Regions from separate parts of the Oscillibacter sp. GMB15532 genome, predicted to be linked through region 1. Evidence: predicted binding sites of a transcription regulator. Region 1 holds the regulator's gene; the other holds the start of a gene.
What was found. The regulator HrcA, encoded in region 1, represses chaperone genes, less so after heat shock. The targets are predictions, from matches to a motif close to TGTTAGCACTCNNNNNNNNNGAGTGCTAACA.
Positions count from the first base shown of each region.

Region 1 (7,698 bases):
GGGAGTGGTAATCAGCCAGATACATGGAGCGCCTCACTTTTTGTTTTTCTTAAAGAACTTCTTGCGCTCCTCGTAATTGTTGTCACCCACAGACTCGGCAAATTTTACAAGAGCCTCCTTCTGGGCCTTGTTCAGGTTTCGGGGAGTTTCGATGTAAACGGTGACGTACTGGTCGCCCCGGCCCCGGCCGTTCAGCAGGGGAATGCCCTTGCCCCGCAGGCGGAAGGTAGTTCCGGTCTGGGTCCCCTCGGGCAAAGTGTATTTCACCTTCCCGTCAATGGTGGGAATCTCCAGCTCCGCCCCCATGACCGCCTGCGCAAAGGTGATGGGCGCCTCGCACAGCACACTGTTGCCCTCCCGGCGGAAAATCTCGTGGGGCTTCACCGTGATGGTAATCAGCAGGTCCCCGGCGGGACCGCCGTTTTTACCCGCGTGGCCCTGTCCGCGGATAGACATGGTCTGCCCGTCGTCAATTCCGGCAGGAACCTTCACCTCGATGGTGTGGCGGCTGCGGAGCATGCCGGTGCCGTAGCACTCCTTGCAGGGCTGATGGATAATGCGGCCCTTTCCTCCGCAGCGAGGGCAGGGCCCTGTGGACGCAAACACGCCCAGGGGCGTTTGCTTGCGGGTCTGCACCGTGCCGCTGCCATGGCAGTCGGGACAGATTTCCGGAGTGGTCCCCGGCTCGCAGCCGTTGCCCTTACAGGTGTCGCAGGTTTCGTACCGCTCCACCGTCACCGACTTGTCGCAGCCGAAGGCCGCTTCCTCAAAGGAAACGGACACGGCCTGACGGATGCTTTCGCCCCGCTGGGGCGCGTTGGGGTTTGCCCGACGCTGTTGTCCGCCAAAGCCACCGCCAAAAAAGCTGCCGAAAATATCCCCCAGATCGCCGAAGTCAAAGCCGCCCGCGCCGCCGTAGCCCCCCCCGAAATTGGGGTCCACGCCGGCGTGACCGTATTGATCGTATCGGGTCTTTTTATCCGGGTCAGACAAAACCTCGTAGGCCTCGTTGACCTCCTTGAACCGGGTTTCCGCCGCCTTGTCTCCGGGGTTCAAGTCCGGATGGTTCTCCTTGGCAAGCTTGCGATAGGCTTTTTTAATTGCATCTTCGGATGCATCCCGGGCAACGCCCAGAACCTCGTAATAATCACGTTTTTGATCTGCCATACAGTGCCTAAGTCCGCGAATCCTTCCCGCCTCTGCGACGGGCAGACTTCGCTTCCTTGTTCCTCCTCTCCGTCCCGCGTCCTCGGCGCGGCGCCTTGGGTCGGGCTATACGGGGTATGCGGAGCCGCCGCTATGGCCGCTCCGCATTCCATTCACTTGTTACTGATTGCCGTCCTTTTTGTCCTCTTCATCCACGACCTTGTAGTCCGCGTCGTAATACTGGCCCTGCTGGCCGCCCGCGTCGGGACCCGCGCCGGGCTGCTCGCCCTGCTGGGGGCCTGCCTGCTGATAGAGCTTTTCACTCACCGCGTAAAACGCCTGGGTCAGCTCTTCCGTGGCGGCCTTGATGGCGGCGCTGTCGGTCCCCTTGAGGACCTCTTTCAGCTTGTCGATGCCGGACTGCACCTTGGCTTTATCGTCGGCGGGAATCTTATCGCCCATTTCGTTCAAGGTCTTCTCAGACTGGTAAACCATCTGATCGGCCTGATTGCGGGTTTCCACTTCCTCTTTCAGCTTCGCGTCCTGAGAGGCAAACTGCTCCGCCTCGCGCACGGCCCGCTCAATGTCGTCCTTGCTCATGTTGGTGGAAGAGGTAATGGTGATATGCTGCTCCTTGCCGGTGCCCAAATCCTTGGCGGAGACGTTGACAATGCCGTTGGCGTCGATGTCGAACGTGACCTCGATCTGGGGCACGCCGCGACGGGCAGGAGCGATGCCATCCAGATGGAAGCGGCCCAGGGACTTGTTGGCGGCGGCCATCTCCCGCTCACCCTGCAGCACATTGACCTCCACCGAGGTCTGGTTGTCGGCGGCAGTGGAAAACACCTGGCTCTTCTTCACGGGGATGGTGGTATTGCGGTCGATCAGCTTGGTGAACACGCCGCCCATCGTCTCGATTCCGAGAGACAGGGGGGTCACGTCCAGCAGCAGCAGACCCTTCACGTCGCCGGTGAGAACGCCTGCCTGCAGCGCCGCGCCCATGGCCACACACTCGTCGGGGTTGATGCCCTTGAAGGGATCACTTCCGGTAAAGCTCTTTACAGCGTCCTGCACGGCGGGAATCCGGCTGGAGCCGCCCACCAGCAAAACCTTGTTCAGCTCGGAGGGCTTGAGGCCCGCGTCGGACATGGCCTGCCGCACGGGACCCATGGTGGCGTCCACCAGATGGCTGGTCAGCTCGTTGAACTTGGCCCGGGTGAGGGTCACGTCCAGATGCTTGGGGCCGTTTGCGTCGGCGGTGATATAGGGGAGGTTGATGTTGGAGCTGGTGACGCCGGAAAGCTCCACCTTGGCCTTTTCGGCGGCTTCCTTCAGCCGCTGCATGGCCACCTTGTCACCGGACAGGTCCACGCCGTCGCTCCGCTTGAACTCGCTCACCAGATACTTCATGACGCACTCGTCAAAGTCGTCGCCGCCCAGACGGTTGTTGCCCGCGGTGGCCAGCACCTCGATCACGCCGTCGTCAATTTCCAGAATGGACACGTCGAAGGTGCCGCCACCCAGATCGTACACCATGATTTTCTGGGACTGCTCCTTGTCCGCACCGTAGGCCAGCGCAGCCGCGGTGGGCTCGTTGATAATACGCTTGACCTCAAGGCCCGCGATCTTACCCGCATCCTTGGTGGCCTGACGCTGCGCGTCCGTAAAATAGGCGGGAACGGTGATGACCGCCTCGGTAACGGTGCTGCCGAGATACGCCTCCGCGTCGGCTTTCAGCTTTTGCAGAATCATGGCGCTGATCTCCTGCGGGGTATAGGCCTTTCCGTCGATGGTGACCTTGTGGTCGGTGCCCATCTCCCGCTTGATGGAAGAGATGGTGCGGTCCGGGTTGGTGATGGCCTGACGCTTTGCCACCTGACCGACCATACGCTCGCCGGTCTTGGAAAACGCCACCACAGACGGGGTAGTACGGTTACCCTCGGCGTTGGCGATAACGATGGCCTCGCCACCCTCCATCACCGCCACGCAGGAGTTGGTGGTACCCAAATCGATTCCGATTACTTTAGACATAATGAATTCCTCCTATATCGAAACATAAAAAATTACAAATCCGGCAAATTTTAATTAGCCACGCGGACGGCGGCGAAGCGCAGCACCTTGTCGCCCATCATAAAGCCCGCCTGAAATACGTCTGCCACCACGCTTTCGCCCAGCGTCTCGTCGTCGATATGCATAACGGCGTTGTGTCGGTTGGGGTCAAAGGGCTGGCCCAGCGCTTCCATCTCGGTGACGCCCAACTTGGCAAGCACCTCTTTGTACTGGGTAAAAATCATTTCCAGTCCCTTTTTATGGGGAGACTCTTCGTCGCCCCCGGCCTTCATCGCCCGCTCCAGATTGTCGTACACAGCCAAAAAGGCAGTGACGGTGTCGGCCTTGGCGTCCTGATAAATGGACTCCTTCTCCTTGGCGGTGCGCTTGCGGTAGTTGTCATATTCAGCGCTCAGCCGGGTAAACTGGTCCGTAACAGAGGCAAGCTGCCTTGCCGCCAGCTCTGCGGCCTCCATTTGCTCCCGGGTGAGGGTATAGGTCTTTTCCTTTTTCTTAGGCTCTTTCCGGGGTTTTTCGTTCTTTCCGGAACCAGCCTGCGAAGTCTCCTCCGTCTCGGGGGGAAGGGTCTGCTCCGCCTCCTGCTCCGGCGTTTGATCAATGGGCTCTTTCTTTTCCTCGCTCACGTCTTTGTTTCCTCCTTCTTGGAAAGTAAATCCTTCTTTCCGAACATTCGCGCCATACCTTCGGCAAAATAGCTCAGCCGCGCAGTCACCGCGGCGTAATCCATACGGGTGGGACCTACCACACCGATGAGGCCCCGTAAATCGTCTCCGATGTCGTAGCTTGCAACCACCACGCTGGTGTCCATCAGCGCACGGCTGACGTTCTCCGGCCCGATGAGGATTTTCATAGGGGCGTTTTCGTCGGGGGAGGGGAGGTCCGCATCTTCGTCGCTGAGATAGCTCATCAGCTGGTGGGCTTTATCCGCATCCCGGAATTCGGGAAGCTTTAAAAGCCGACTGGCTCCTACGGTCTGCACTTCCCGGCGGCCCGCCTCGTCCAACACGTCCGTGGCATAGGCCACGGTCTGGCTCAGGGGCAAAAACACCTTGGGGGAAAGCTGATCCGTCATGTGCAGCAGCCGCTCGTTCATCTCGTCGGCAGAGCTGCTTGTAAAATGGGTGTTCAGCAAATGGGCAAGCGCCGGTATCTGGTCCGCGTCCAGCTTCAGCTGAAGCCGGAGCAACTGGCTTTTCACCCGGTTGTTCCCCATCATCATCACAACGATCAAACTTTCATCGTCCACGGGAATCAAATCAAAATGCTTGGCAAAAAATTTTTTTCGTCCGGCGGTGGCTGTGTACACGGGATAGCCCGCCAGTGCGCTGACAGCCTTCCCAGCCTGGGAAACGGCCCGGTCCAGCTCCTCCATTTTCAGGTGAAGCGCCGCGTTCAGCTTCTCCGTCTCCGCCACGCTGAGCTTTTGCCGCTCCATCAGCTCGTTGACGTACAGCCGATAGCCCTTGGGCGCAGGCACTCGCCCGGCGGAGGTGTGGGGCTGCTCCAGATAGCCCAGCTCGACCAAATCCGCCAGCTCGTTTCGGATGGTGGCGGAGCTGACGGAGCCTCCCATCTGGGTGGCAATCGCCTTTGAACCCACCGGCTCGGCAGTGGAAATATAATCCTCCACCACCGCTTTCAGTATTTGCTTTTTGCGGTCTGTCAAATCCATAATCCGCTCCTTACCAGAACGGTAAAACAAAGATTAGCACTCATTAGTTCCGAGTGCTAAAGCGAGTTTACCACCACGTAAAACGAATGTCAATGGATGGATATAAACAAATTGTAAATTCAGGCAAAACCCCTCGTTTTGCGGGTACGACGGTCATTCACCGGCCTGCCTGAGCGCGGAGCTGTCCGGGAAAAAGAGGCCACTTTTTTAAGCGGGGCGCTTTAGAAAACGCAAAAGCGTCCCGTGTCCGCTTTCACAGACCGGGACGCTGATTTTGTTTAATTTTCGGAAGTCTGGGCCGCTTCCCAGCCTTGCAGAAGCGCCCGCGCCGCTTCTCCGCTGGGTGGCAAATCGGTCAGATGCAGCAAATATCCGGCGGCGTCCCGCCACTGCGATGCGGAATACGCCTCCTGCGAAAATTCCAGCGCCGCCCTCACCGCGCGGCGCTGAAAATCTTTTTCCCTTAAATCGGAGAGATAGTTGCAGCCTGTGCGCTTTGCCAGCACCTCTAAAAGCTCCTCTTCCTCCGGCATAACCTCACCCCTCGCCAAAAGTGTATTTATTTATTCTAATAATACTATATTACTCGCTAAAAGTAAATAATATTATTCTATTGGTCTGTAACGCAGTATCCTTTGTTTTGATAACATTAAGGATAAATAGGAAAGTATCCTAATTTGCGGAGGAGGGAGGGATACCGCTTGCGGGAAAAATATCGGGAAAACTACCGGCTTCTGGGGCTGAGAATTGCTTATTACCGGAAGGTACGGGGCTATACGCAGGAGCAGCTGGCGGAAATGATCGGCAAAAGCTGGTCATTTCTGAGCCAGATTGAGGCCAACAACGGCGCGAGGCTGAAGGGACTTTCTCTGGAAACGCTTTTTCCATTGCCGAAGCATTGCAGGTTCCGGCGGGACGCCTGTTTGACCAGGACTGAGGTCGGGATTACTCAAGCAATCGCGCACAATTTACCGCAGCCGCCTTATATTTCAAGGACCCGACAAGGTCGGGCAGCAAAAGGGCAGGCCCAAATCGAAAGATTTGGGCCTGCCCTTTCTTGTGACAGAGTTCTGGGGAATCCTTATGCGTTGGGAGCGGGAGCGGCAGTCTGCGCGGCGGCGGCAGCCTCAGCGGCGGCCTTGGCCTTGTCGGCCTGTGCCTTTTTGACAGCCTTGTACTTCTCCTTCTCCTCGGGGGTTGCGATGGGCAAAATGCAGTCGCGGGGGCAGACCTTGGTGCACATCTTGCAGTTAATGCACTTGGCGTAGTCAATCGCGGCCACGTTGTTGGTCACATGGATGGCATCCTTTTTGCACTCCTTCTCGCAAAGGCCGCAGCCAATGCAGGAGTTGGCGCACACGCTCATGGCAACCTTGCCCTTGTCCTGATTAATACAGGCCACGTGGACCTTCTTGGACACAGGGACGGAGATAATCAGCTTGCGGGGGCAGGCAGTGGCACAGGCCATGCAGTCGGTGCACTTCACAGGGTCCACCACAGCGCAGCCGTTGGCAGCAATGTGCATGGCGTCGAACTGACAGGCAGTCACGCAGGAACCAAAGCCCAGGCAGCCAAAGCCGCACTCAAGAGGGCCGGCGGCCACCTTCGTGGCAGAAACACAGTCCAGCACGCCGCGGTACTCAAAGCGTTTTTTCGCGGCGGTTCCGCCGTTGCAGCGGACAAAGGCCACTTCCTTTTCGGCGCTGCTGGCTTCCACGCCCATGATGGCGGCAATTTTTTCAGCGCTGGCCGCACCGCCCACGGGGCAGGCATTGACAGGCGCGCTGCCGTCCAAAATGTGGCCCGCGCAGTCGGAGCAGCCGGCGTAGCCGCAGCCGCCGCAGTTTGCGCCGGGCAGAGCGTCGACAATTTCAGGAAGTCTGGGGTCGGTTTTCACGGCGAAGACAATGGACGCAACGGCCAGGATCACGGCAAAAATAGCGCCCAGAATGCTCAACACCAGAATGGCAAAGACAATATTCATGATTTCTCCTCCTTAACCGAAGACGTTCGCGCCGGAGAAGCCCATGAACGCCAGCGCCATCAGGCCGGCGGTAACCAGCGCGATGGGAAAGCCCTCAAAAGCTTTTGGGGGATCAGCGAACACAAGACGCTCCCGGATGCTGGCAAACAGCACGATGGCCAGCAGGAAGCCCAGACCGCCGGTAATGCCATACACCACGGACTCAATAAAATTGTAGCCGTTCTGCACATTCAGCAGCGCCACGCCCAGCACGGCGCAGTTGGTGGTAATTAGCGGCAGGTAAATGCCCAGCGCGGTATACAGGGCGGGGAGAGATTTCTGGAGAAACATCTCCACAAACTGCACCAGCGCGGCGATAATCAGAATGAACGCCACGGTCTGCATATACGCCAGATTCAGAGGCACCAGCAGATACTCGTTGGCAAGCCAGGTAAACGCGGAGGCCAGGCCCATAACAAACGTGACGGCCACGCCCATGCCGATTGCGGTATCAATCTTTTTGGAAACACCCATGAACGGGCAGATACCAAGGAATTGGGCAAAAATGAAGTTATTGACCAGAATGGCGCCCAGCGCAATGGAAAAGATTTCTTTCATGGCTTACTTTTCCTCCTTTGCAGCCTTTTTGGGCCGGCTCAGCGCCCATTGCATGGCGGCAATCAATGTGCCCAGCACCAGGAAGCCGCCTACCGGCAGCGTCAGCACGCCAATGGCCTGATAGCTCGCGGGCATGATCTGAATACCGGCCAGCGTGCCTGCACCCAGAAGCTCGCGGATAATGCACATAGCCAGCAGCACCAGCGTGTAGCCAAGGCCCTGAAACACA
Region 1 covers NZ_JBEVTO010000006.1:12,085-19,782, forward strand. The annotation lists gene ABVS15_RS08355 (histidinol-phosphatase HisJ family protein) at 1-25, opposite strand, end outside; gene dnaJ (molecular chaperone DnaJ) at 34-1,167, opposite strand; gene dnaK (molecular chaperone DnaK) at 1,327-3,177, opposite strand; gene ABVS15_RS08370 (nucleotide exchange factor GrpE) at 3,228-3,839, opposite strand; gene hrcA (heat-inducible transcriptional repressor HrcA) at 3,836-4,888, opposite strand; gene ABVS15_RS08380 (hypothetical protein) at 5,167-5,421, opposite strand; partial or broken gene ABVS15_RS08385 (XRE family transcriptional regulator) at 5,590-5,685, shown strand; gene ABVS15_RS08390 (RnfABCDGE type electron transport complex subunit B) at 5,970-6,872, opposite strand; gene rsxA (electron transport complex subunit RsxA) at 6,885-7,469, opposite strand; gene rsxE (electron transport complex subunit RsxE) at 7,473-7,698, opposite strand, start outside.

Region 2 (7,698 bases), on a different contig from region 1:
CGGAATCGCGGACCTTCTCCAGAATCACGGAGCCGTCCAGTCCGGCGTTGGCCGCGATCTGGCGGATGGGGGCTTCCAGCGCCTTGGCAATCAGACGCGCGCCGGTCTTCTCGTCGCCCTCCATGGAGGGAATCAGAGCCTCCACAGCGGAAATGACATTGATGAAGATGGTGCCGCCGCCGGCGACCACGCCCTCTTCAACAGCCGCGCGGGTAGCGTTCAGTGCGTCCTCCATGCGGAGCTTCTTTTCCTTCATCTCAGTCTCGGTGGCCGCGCCGACCTTCACGACGGCAACGCCGCCAGCCAGCTTTGCAAGACGCTCCTGGAGCTTCTCCTTGTCATACTCGGAGGTGGTGTTGCCAATCTGGGCGCGAATCTGGCCCACACGGTCCTTAATGGCCTGGCTGTCGCCCGCGCCGTCCACGATGGTGGTGTTTTCCTTGGTGACCTTCACCTGACGGGCACGGCCCAGCATATCCAGCGTGGCGGTCTTCAGCTCCAGACCCACTTCCTCGGAAACCACGGTGCCGCCGGTGAGGACGGCGATATCCTGCAGCATCTCCTTGCGGCGGTCGCCGAAGCCGGGAGCCTTGACGCACACCACATTCAGCGTGCCCCGCAGACGGTTCACGATCAGGGTGCTCAGGGCCTCGCCCTCCACGTCCTCAGCAACAATCAACAGCTTCTTGCCGGACTGCACCAGCTGCTCCAGCAGGGGCAGAATGTCGGTAATGACGGAGATTTTCTTATCGGTGATGAGGATGTAGGCGTCGTCGATGTTGGCCTCCATCTTCTCGGTGTCGGTGCACATATAGGGGGTGATGTAGCCCCGGTCAAACTGCATGCCCTCCACGACCTCGCTGTAAGTCTCGGCCGTCTTGGACTCTTCAATGGTAATCACGCCGTCGGCGGAAACCTTGTCCATGGCGTCGGCAATCAGCTTGCCGATTTCCTCGTCACCGGAGGAGACAGCGCCCACGCGGGCAATATCCTTGGTGCCATCCACCTTCTTGGACTGCTTCTTGATCTCGGCCACGGCAACTTCCACGGCCTTTGCCATGCCCTTGCGCACCACGATCGGGTTCGCACCGGCGGCCAGGTTCTTCAGGCCCTCGGAAATCATGGCCTGCGCCAGAAGAGTTGCGGTGGTGGTGCCGTCGCCGGCCACGTCGTTGGTCTTGGTGGAGACTTCCTTCACCAGCTGCGCACCCATGTTCTCGAAGGGATCGGGCAGCTCGATTTCCTTGGCGATGGTCACACCGTCGTTGGTAATCAGGGGCGCGCCATACTTCTTGTCCAGCACCACGTTGCGGCCCTTGGGGCCCAGAGTGACCTTGACGGTATCGGCCAGAGTGTCCACACCGGCCTGCAGGGCCTTGCGGGCATCCTCGCCGCGCTTAATCAGTTTAGACATATTGCATTACCTCCAAATTTAAGAAGTTGTTTTTGAGACTGCTTTAGTCCACGATGGCCAGAATCTCGCTCTGGCGCACCACGGTGTACTCCTCGTCTTCCAGCGTAACCTTGCTTCCGGCATACTGGCTGGTGATCACCTTGTCGCCGACCTTCACGGTCATGACCACGTCCTTGCCGTCCACGTTGCCGCCGGGGCCCACGGAAATCACTTCAGCCACGGAGGGCTTCTCCTTGGCGGAGCCGGTGAGAATGATGCCGCCCTTGGTCGTCTCCTCGGCTTCCACCATCTTCAGGATGACACGGTCTGCAAGCGGTGTGAGTTTCATAAAAACTGCCTCCTTTAATATATTAAAAAATTTATAAAATCAGCGTTAGCACTCCATCTCTTTGAGTGCTAACGGTGCTATCATAGTACATCCCCGCCCGTTTGTAAAGGGGGTAGGCAGGGAAAATCTGTGAAAATTTTGTGAACTTCCCCATAGCAGCGGCGCAAAACTTTAAAGCAAGCGAAATTGGCAGGATTTTGCAACGTGGCTTGCCATAAAAGCCTTTGTGGAGTATGCTTTAATAAAGACCGGTCTTCGCGTCGGCACACTCACGGGATGCTTTGCTTTAAAATATGCGGGTGTTTTTTGAGGAGGCTCTTTATGAAACTAAAACAGCTGTTGAATGGAACGAACCCACTCTTGACGCTGATTGATTTGATTGGCGTGGCGGAAGTCGTACTGTTGGCCTCATTTGCGATGGCGGGAGGCCGCGTTGCCTTCCCCTACTTTTTGTACCAGGGATGGCTGTGCTACCTGCTGCTGAGCCGGAGCCTTGGCTATGCGATGATATTTCAGGATGGGACGAGGGCCCGCGGGAAAAATCCGGCCTTAAAGCCAAAGCCCGGGGGTTGGTTTTTGGCGCTGTTCCTTCCGCAGGTCTTATTCAGCGCCGCCATGCCTTTCGTGGTCTTTTTGCTGGGCGGTTTTTTCCGCTGCGCCGCGGCGGCAGTGCTGCTGGGTTTGAAAATTCTGCTGATACGGCGGGTATGGCCGATGCTTCGCGTCCTCGAAAACCGCGAAGCGGGCGCAGAGTAAACGCGCAGAGCGGCGTCCCTACCGGGACAACCCAGTTTCCCACTATACTGATGGATGCAAACAGTCTCCGGCGTTTTTAACGCCGGAGACTGTTATACATTTTGTATTTTCTTGGCGAAAAATCACTTTCCGTACATAAACAGATCGCATTTCAGCATTCCGTTGTAGAGCTTGCGCTTTTTGTCCGCCTGCTTGCCAAAGGACCGCTCAAACTCCGTATGGGACGAAAGCACCAGCACCCGCCACTTGGGCGGCAAGTCCCGGCAGGCAGCGCCGAAAGCGCGGTACAGCGCCTCGGCCTCGCTCCGCTCCATCAGCCGCTCGCCGTAGGGCGGGTTGCTCACCAACTGACCGTATTCGCTGTCCCGGTGAAATTTCGACGCGTCGGACACTTCAAAGCGGACGCAGTCCCCCACACCGGCAAGCTCTGCGTTGTGCCGCGCCAGCTCCACCGCCGCCGGGTCGATGTCCCCGCCCCAGATATCGTAGCTCCCATGAAACTCGCGGTCCCGCGCCTCCTGCGCAGCGTCCTGCCAAAGCTTTGCGTCCATGTTTTTCCACTTTTGGGCAGAAAAGTTGCGATTCAGGCCCGGAGCACGGTTTTTGGCCATGAGCGCCGCTTCGATGGGGATGGTGCCGGAGCCACAGAAGGGGTCGCAGAAGGGATCCCGGCCCCGGTAACGGGACAGGGTCACCAGCGCCGCCGCCAGCGTCTCCCGCAGCGGCGCAACCACGCCCTGCGCCCGATAGCCCCGCTTGTACAGCCCCTCACCGGAGGTATCCAGATACACCGTAGCCACGTCGCGCACGATGGCAAACTGAATCTGATAGCGGCTCCCCGTCTCCGGCAGCGTCTCCATGCCATACTTCTCTCCCAGCCGCTTGGCGGATGCCTTTTTTGCAATCGCCTGACAGGCAGGAACAGAGTGTAACTGGGAATTCAAGGAATAGCCCTTTACAGGAAATTCGCCGTCCTTGGGAATATAGTCTTCCCACGGCAGGGCGTAAACGCCCTGAAACAGGGCCTCAAAATCTTTGGCGGGAAAGCTGCCCAGTTCCATCAAAACCCGCGCTCCGCAGCGCAGGCCGATATTCAGCCGGGCAATGTCCGCCTGAGTCCCCTGGCAGTGAACCCGGCCGTTTTCCGCCCGGACCTCCTGCAAATTCAACCGTTTCATCTCGTCCGCCACCAGACTTTCCAGTCCGAACAGGCAGGGTACCGTCAGCGTCATAGGCCGCGCCTCCTTTAAATGTTTAAAATATCTGCATCACTATACCAGATATTCAAAAAATGTGCAACGCGGCGAATTTAAAATTTCCGTGCTGCCGTAAAAAATTGCGGCTAAGCCGAAACTTTTCAGCCGCTTTATCCGTCTAATTAATAAAAACAATTTATTCTCGGGTCCATCCCAGAATCAACCGTTTTACGGGGCTGGTATTTTTCCCGAATATGTGATACAATGAGCACATGAACTATGAAGTATTTTTCTTTTATCGACCCTACCCCCATCCAATGTTTTCCAAAGGAGGTTTTTTACAATGATGATTTGGATTTGGCTGGGTGCCATTGTGCTTTTCGGCGTGGCAGAGGCCGCCACCGCCGGGCTGGTGTCCATCTGGTTCGTGGCGGGAGCACTGGCTGCGCTGATTGCGGCAATGCTGAGCGCGTCCGTGCCCGTTCAGTTTGCGCTTTTTCTTGTGGTATCTGCCGCCGCACTGGCCGCCACCCGCCCGCTGGTGCGGAAAATGCGGGTAACCAAGGCCGTTCCCACCAATCTGGACCGGGTGATCGGCCAAACGGGCAAGGTGACGGAAACCGTGGACAATGAAAACGCCACCGGCGCCGTCTATGTGGACGGCAAGACCTGGACGGCCCGCAGCAGCGACGGCACGATTTTTCTCGTAGGCAGTCTTGTTACCGTATCCAAAATGGAGGGTGTGAAGCTCTTTGTGGAGAAAAATAAAATTTTGGAAGGAGTCAATTAAATGCCTATTCGTATTGAAAGCATTGCCCTGATTATCCTGGTGGTTCTTGTCTTACTGCTGATCGTCAGCAACATTGTCATCGTTCAGCAATCCAAAGCCTTTGTGGTGGAGCGCCTGGGCGCGTTCCGCACCGTTTGGGGTGTGGGCCTGCATTTTAAAATTCCCTTTATTGAGCGAGTGGCGAAACGTGTGTCCCTGAAAGAGCAGGTGGCGGATTTTGCGCCCCAGCCCGTCATTACCAAGGACAATGTCACCATGCAGATCGACACCGTTATTTACTTCCAGATCACCGATTCCAAGCTGTATACTTACGGTGTGGAGCGTCCCATGAACGCCATTGAAAACCTCACCGCCACCACCCTGCGAAACATCATCGGCGACATGGAACTGGACCAGTCCCTCACCTCCCGCGACATCATCAACACCCGCATGCGCGCCATTCTGGATGAGGCCACGGACCCTTGGGGTATCAAGGTAAACCGGGTGGAGCTGAAGAACATTCTTCCCCCCAAGGAAATTCAGAACGCCATGGAAAAGCAGATGAAGGCGGAGCGGGAGCGCCGCGAGGCCATTCTTCAGGCCGAGGGCCAGAAGCAGAGCCAGATTCTGGTGGCAGAGGGTGAAAAGCAGTCCGCCATCCTGCGGGCCGACGCGGCAAAGCAGGCGGCTATTCTCCACGCCGAGGGCGAGGCCGAGGCCATTATGAAGGTTCAGCAGGCCACGGCCGACGCGCTGCGCCTGCTGAACGAATCCAGCCCCAACGATCAGGTCATCAAGCTCCGCTCGCTGGAGACGATGGTGAAGGTGGCCGACGGAAAGGCCACAAAAATTATCATTCCCTCCGAGATTCAGAGTCTGGCGGGGCTTGCCTCCAGCGCAAAGGCCCTGCTGGAGAGCGACGAGGCCGCGAAATAATCATCCGCAAAGCAGGATTGCGCGCTAATTCCATAATCTTGACGGGGAGGTCTGCGAGAGCGCAGGCCTCCCGGTTTTTCGCACTCCGCCTGGTAAGTTTGAGGCAGACTTGATTATTTTCCGTTTTTTCATATTCAAACGGGAAAAAAGCTGATATAATAGCCAAGGACAACTATTACATATGTTAAATATGCTTGAACGCGCTTGGTGCAGGGCGGCAATAATATGATCCTGAATCTGCGCCTGCGGCGCACCGGTCGCGGAATCGCGGGCGCATACGACGAAGCTGATGATACGGCCGCGATGTACCCTGCGGTACATTTGGCCGAAATACACAGAGACGAAACGGAGGAGCCTTATGCGGGAGTTTTGGAACGCGCTGATCCGCGGACTGGAGAGCGGGCAGCCTGTTTGCCTTGTAAGCCTTTTATCCTCCGCCGGGTCCACGCCCCGGGGTGCCGGGGCCATGATGGCGGTTCTCCCGGACGGAAGCTCCGCCGGGACCATCGGCGGCGGCAACGTGGAGTTTGAAGCACAGAAGCTGGCAGTGGAGATTTTGAAATCAGGCGAGGACCAGCGGCGGGACTACCGCTTCATTCAGGGCAGCGACCACAGCCTTGGAATGATCTGCGGCGGCGATGTGACTGTGCAGCTCCACTATATCTCCCCCGAGGACGAAGCGGCCCTGTCCGCTTTCCGCACGCTCAAGGAGGCCCACGCCCGGGGACAGGACGCATGGCTGGCCCTGCGGCTGGACGATAGCCGCATGGCCGAGGTCCGCGCCCTCTCCGGGGCGGACGAAATTGACCCCGTGCTTGCCCCCCTGTTGGGGGACGGACCTATGCTGACGGACGGCGGTTGGTTTTCCGTCCCCGTGTCCCAATCAGGATGGGTTCACATCTTCGGCGCGGGGCATGTGTCCCGGGCGCTGGTGTCGGCGCTGTATCCCCTCGGCTTTCGCTGCGCGGTGTACGACGACCGGGCGGAATTTGCCGACCCCGCGTTTCTTCCCACAGCCCAGCAGGTTCAGGTGTGCGACTTTGAACGGCTGGACATCCCCGTTGCCCCCCGGGACTATGTGGTTGTGATGACCCGGGGCCACAACGCAGACTATGAGGTGCTTTCTCAAACCCTGCGCTCCGGCGCGCGGTATATCGGCTGCATCGGAAGCAAACAAAAGCTGGCTCTGTGCCGCAAGCGCCTGTTGGACGAGGGCTTCACTGCTGAGGAATACGCCGTGCTTCACGCGCCCATCGGCCTTTCCATTGGGGCGCAGACCCCGGAGGAAATTGCCATCTCCGTGGCGGCGGAGCTGATCGCCGTCCGGGCGGGGCTGGACCTCCGGCGGCAGGGGGAATCCGACATTTAAGCAGGCCTTTTCAATCTCCGGCGAACGCGCCGGACTTCACGGAGGATATCTATGAATCGTATCAGCAAGGAAAATTACTATCTGGACATCGCCGAGACTGTTTTGGAGCGGGCCACCTGCCTGCGCCGGGTATACGGAGCCATCATCGTGAAAAACGACGAGATTATCTCCACCGGCTACAACGGTGCGCCCCGGGGCAGGAAAAACTGCGTGGACATGGGCTACTGCACCCGGGAAGCCGCAAAGGTCCCCCGGGGCGAGCGGTATGAACTGTGCCGCAGCGTCCACGCCGAGGCCAACGCCATCATCTCCGCCTCCCGGCGGGACATGGTGGGCGGAACACTGTACCTTGTGGGCCGGGACGCCCGGACCGGCGAGCTTTTGGGCGACGCCACCTCCTGCTCCATGTGCCGCAGGCAGGTGATTAACTCCGGGCTTGAACGGGTGGTCATCCGGCGGACGGAAACGGAGTTCGACATGGTCCCCGTGGAGGATTGGATCGCCGAGGATGACTTTCCCGACTTCGGCCCCATGGAGGAGCCGTCCTCTCAGCAGTAATTTCAGGAAGGAGGCCGTCACTTGAAAACGGGCCTTGTCACCTTTTTTCATATCCATCACTATGGTGCGGTTTTGCAGGCCTGCGCCACGCAGCGGGCCGTGGAACAGCTCGGAAGCTCCTGCGAAATTTTTAACTATTACGTTAATCAGAATAACGACCTGTTCCGCCACGCTGGGGGGCTTTCCTCCGCCGCGGCAAATGCGCACACCGCACTTCACTACTCCGCCATGCGCGAGCGGTATCAGCGGTTTGAGGACTTTTCCGCCCGCAATCTGAAGATTACGGAGCGGCGGTACGAAAGCCTGCGGGAACTCGAAAGCGCGCCTGATTGCGACGTCTACCTCTCCGGCAGCGATCAGATCTGGAACCCA
Region 2 covers NZ_JBEVTO010000010.1:120,142-127,839, reverse strand. The annotation lists gene groL (chaperonin GroEL) at 1-1,414, opposite strand, end outside; gene groES (co-chaperone GroES) at 1,458-1,742, opposite strand; gene ABVS15_RS12695 (hypothetical protein) at 2,064-2,498, shown strand; gene ABVS15_RS12690 (class I SAM-dependent RNA methyltransferase) at 2,621-3,730, opposite strand; gene ABVS15_RS12685 (NfeD family protein) at 4,038-4,484, shown strand; gene ABVS15_RS12680 (SPFH domain-containing protein) at 4,485-5,399, shown strand; gene ABVS15_RS12675 (XdhC family protein) at 5,758-6,768, shown strand; gene ABVS15_RS12670 (cytidine/deoxycytidylate deaminase family protein) at 6,820-7,326, shown strand; gene ABVS15_RS12665 (polysaccharide pyruvyl transferase family protein) at 7,348-7,698, shown strand, end outside.
Region 2: the regulator HrcA is predicted to act here: its motif matches at 1,786-1,816, upstream of groES (co-chaperone GroES).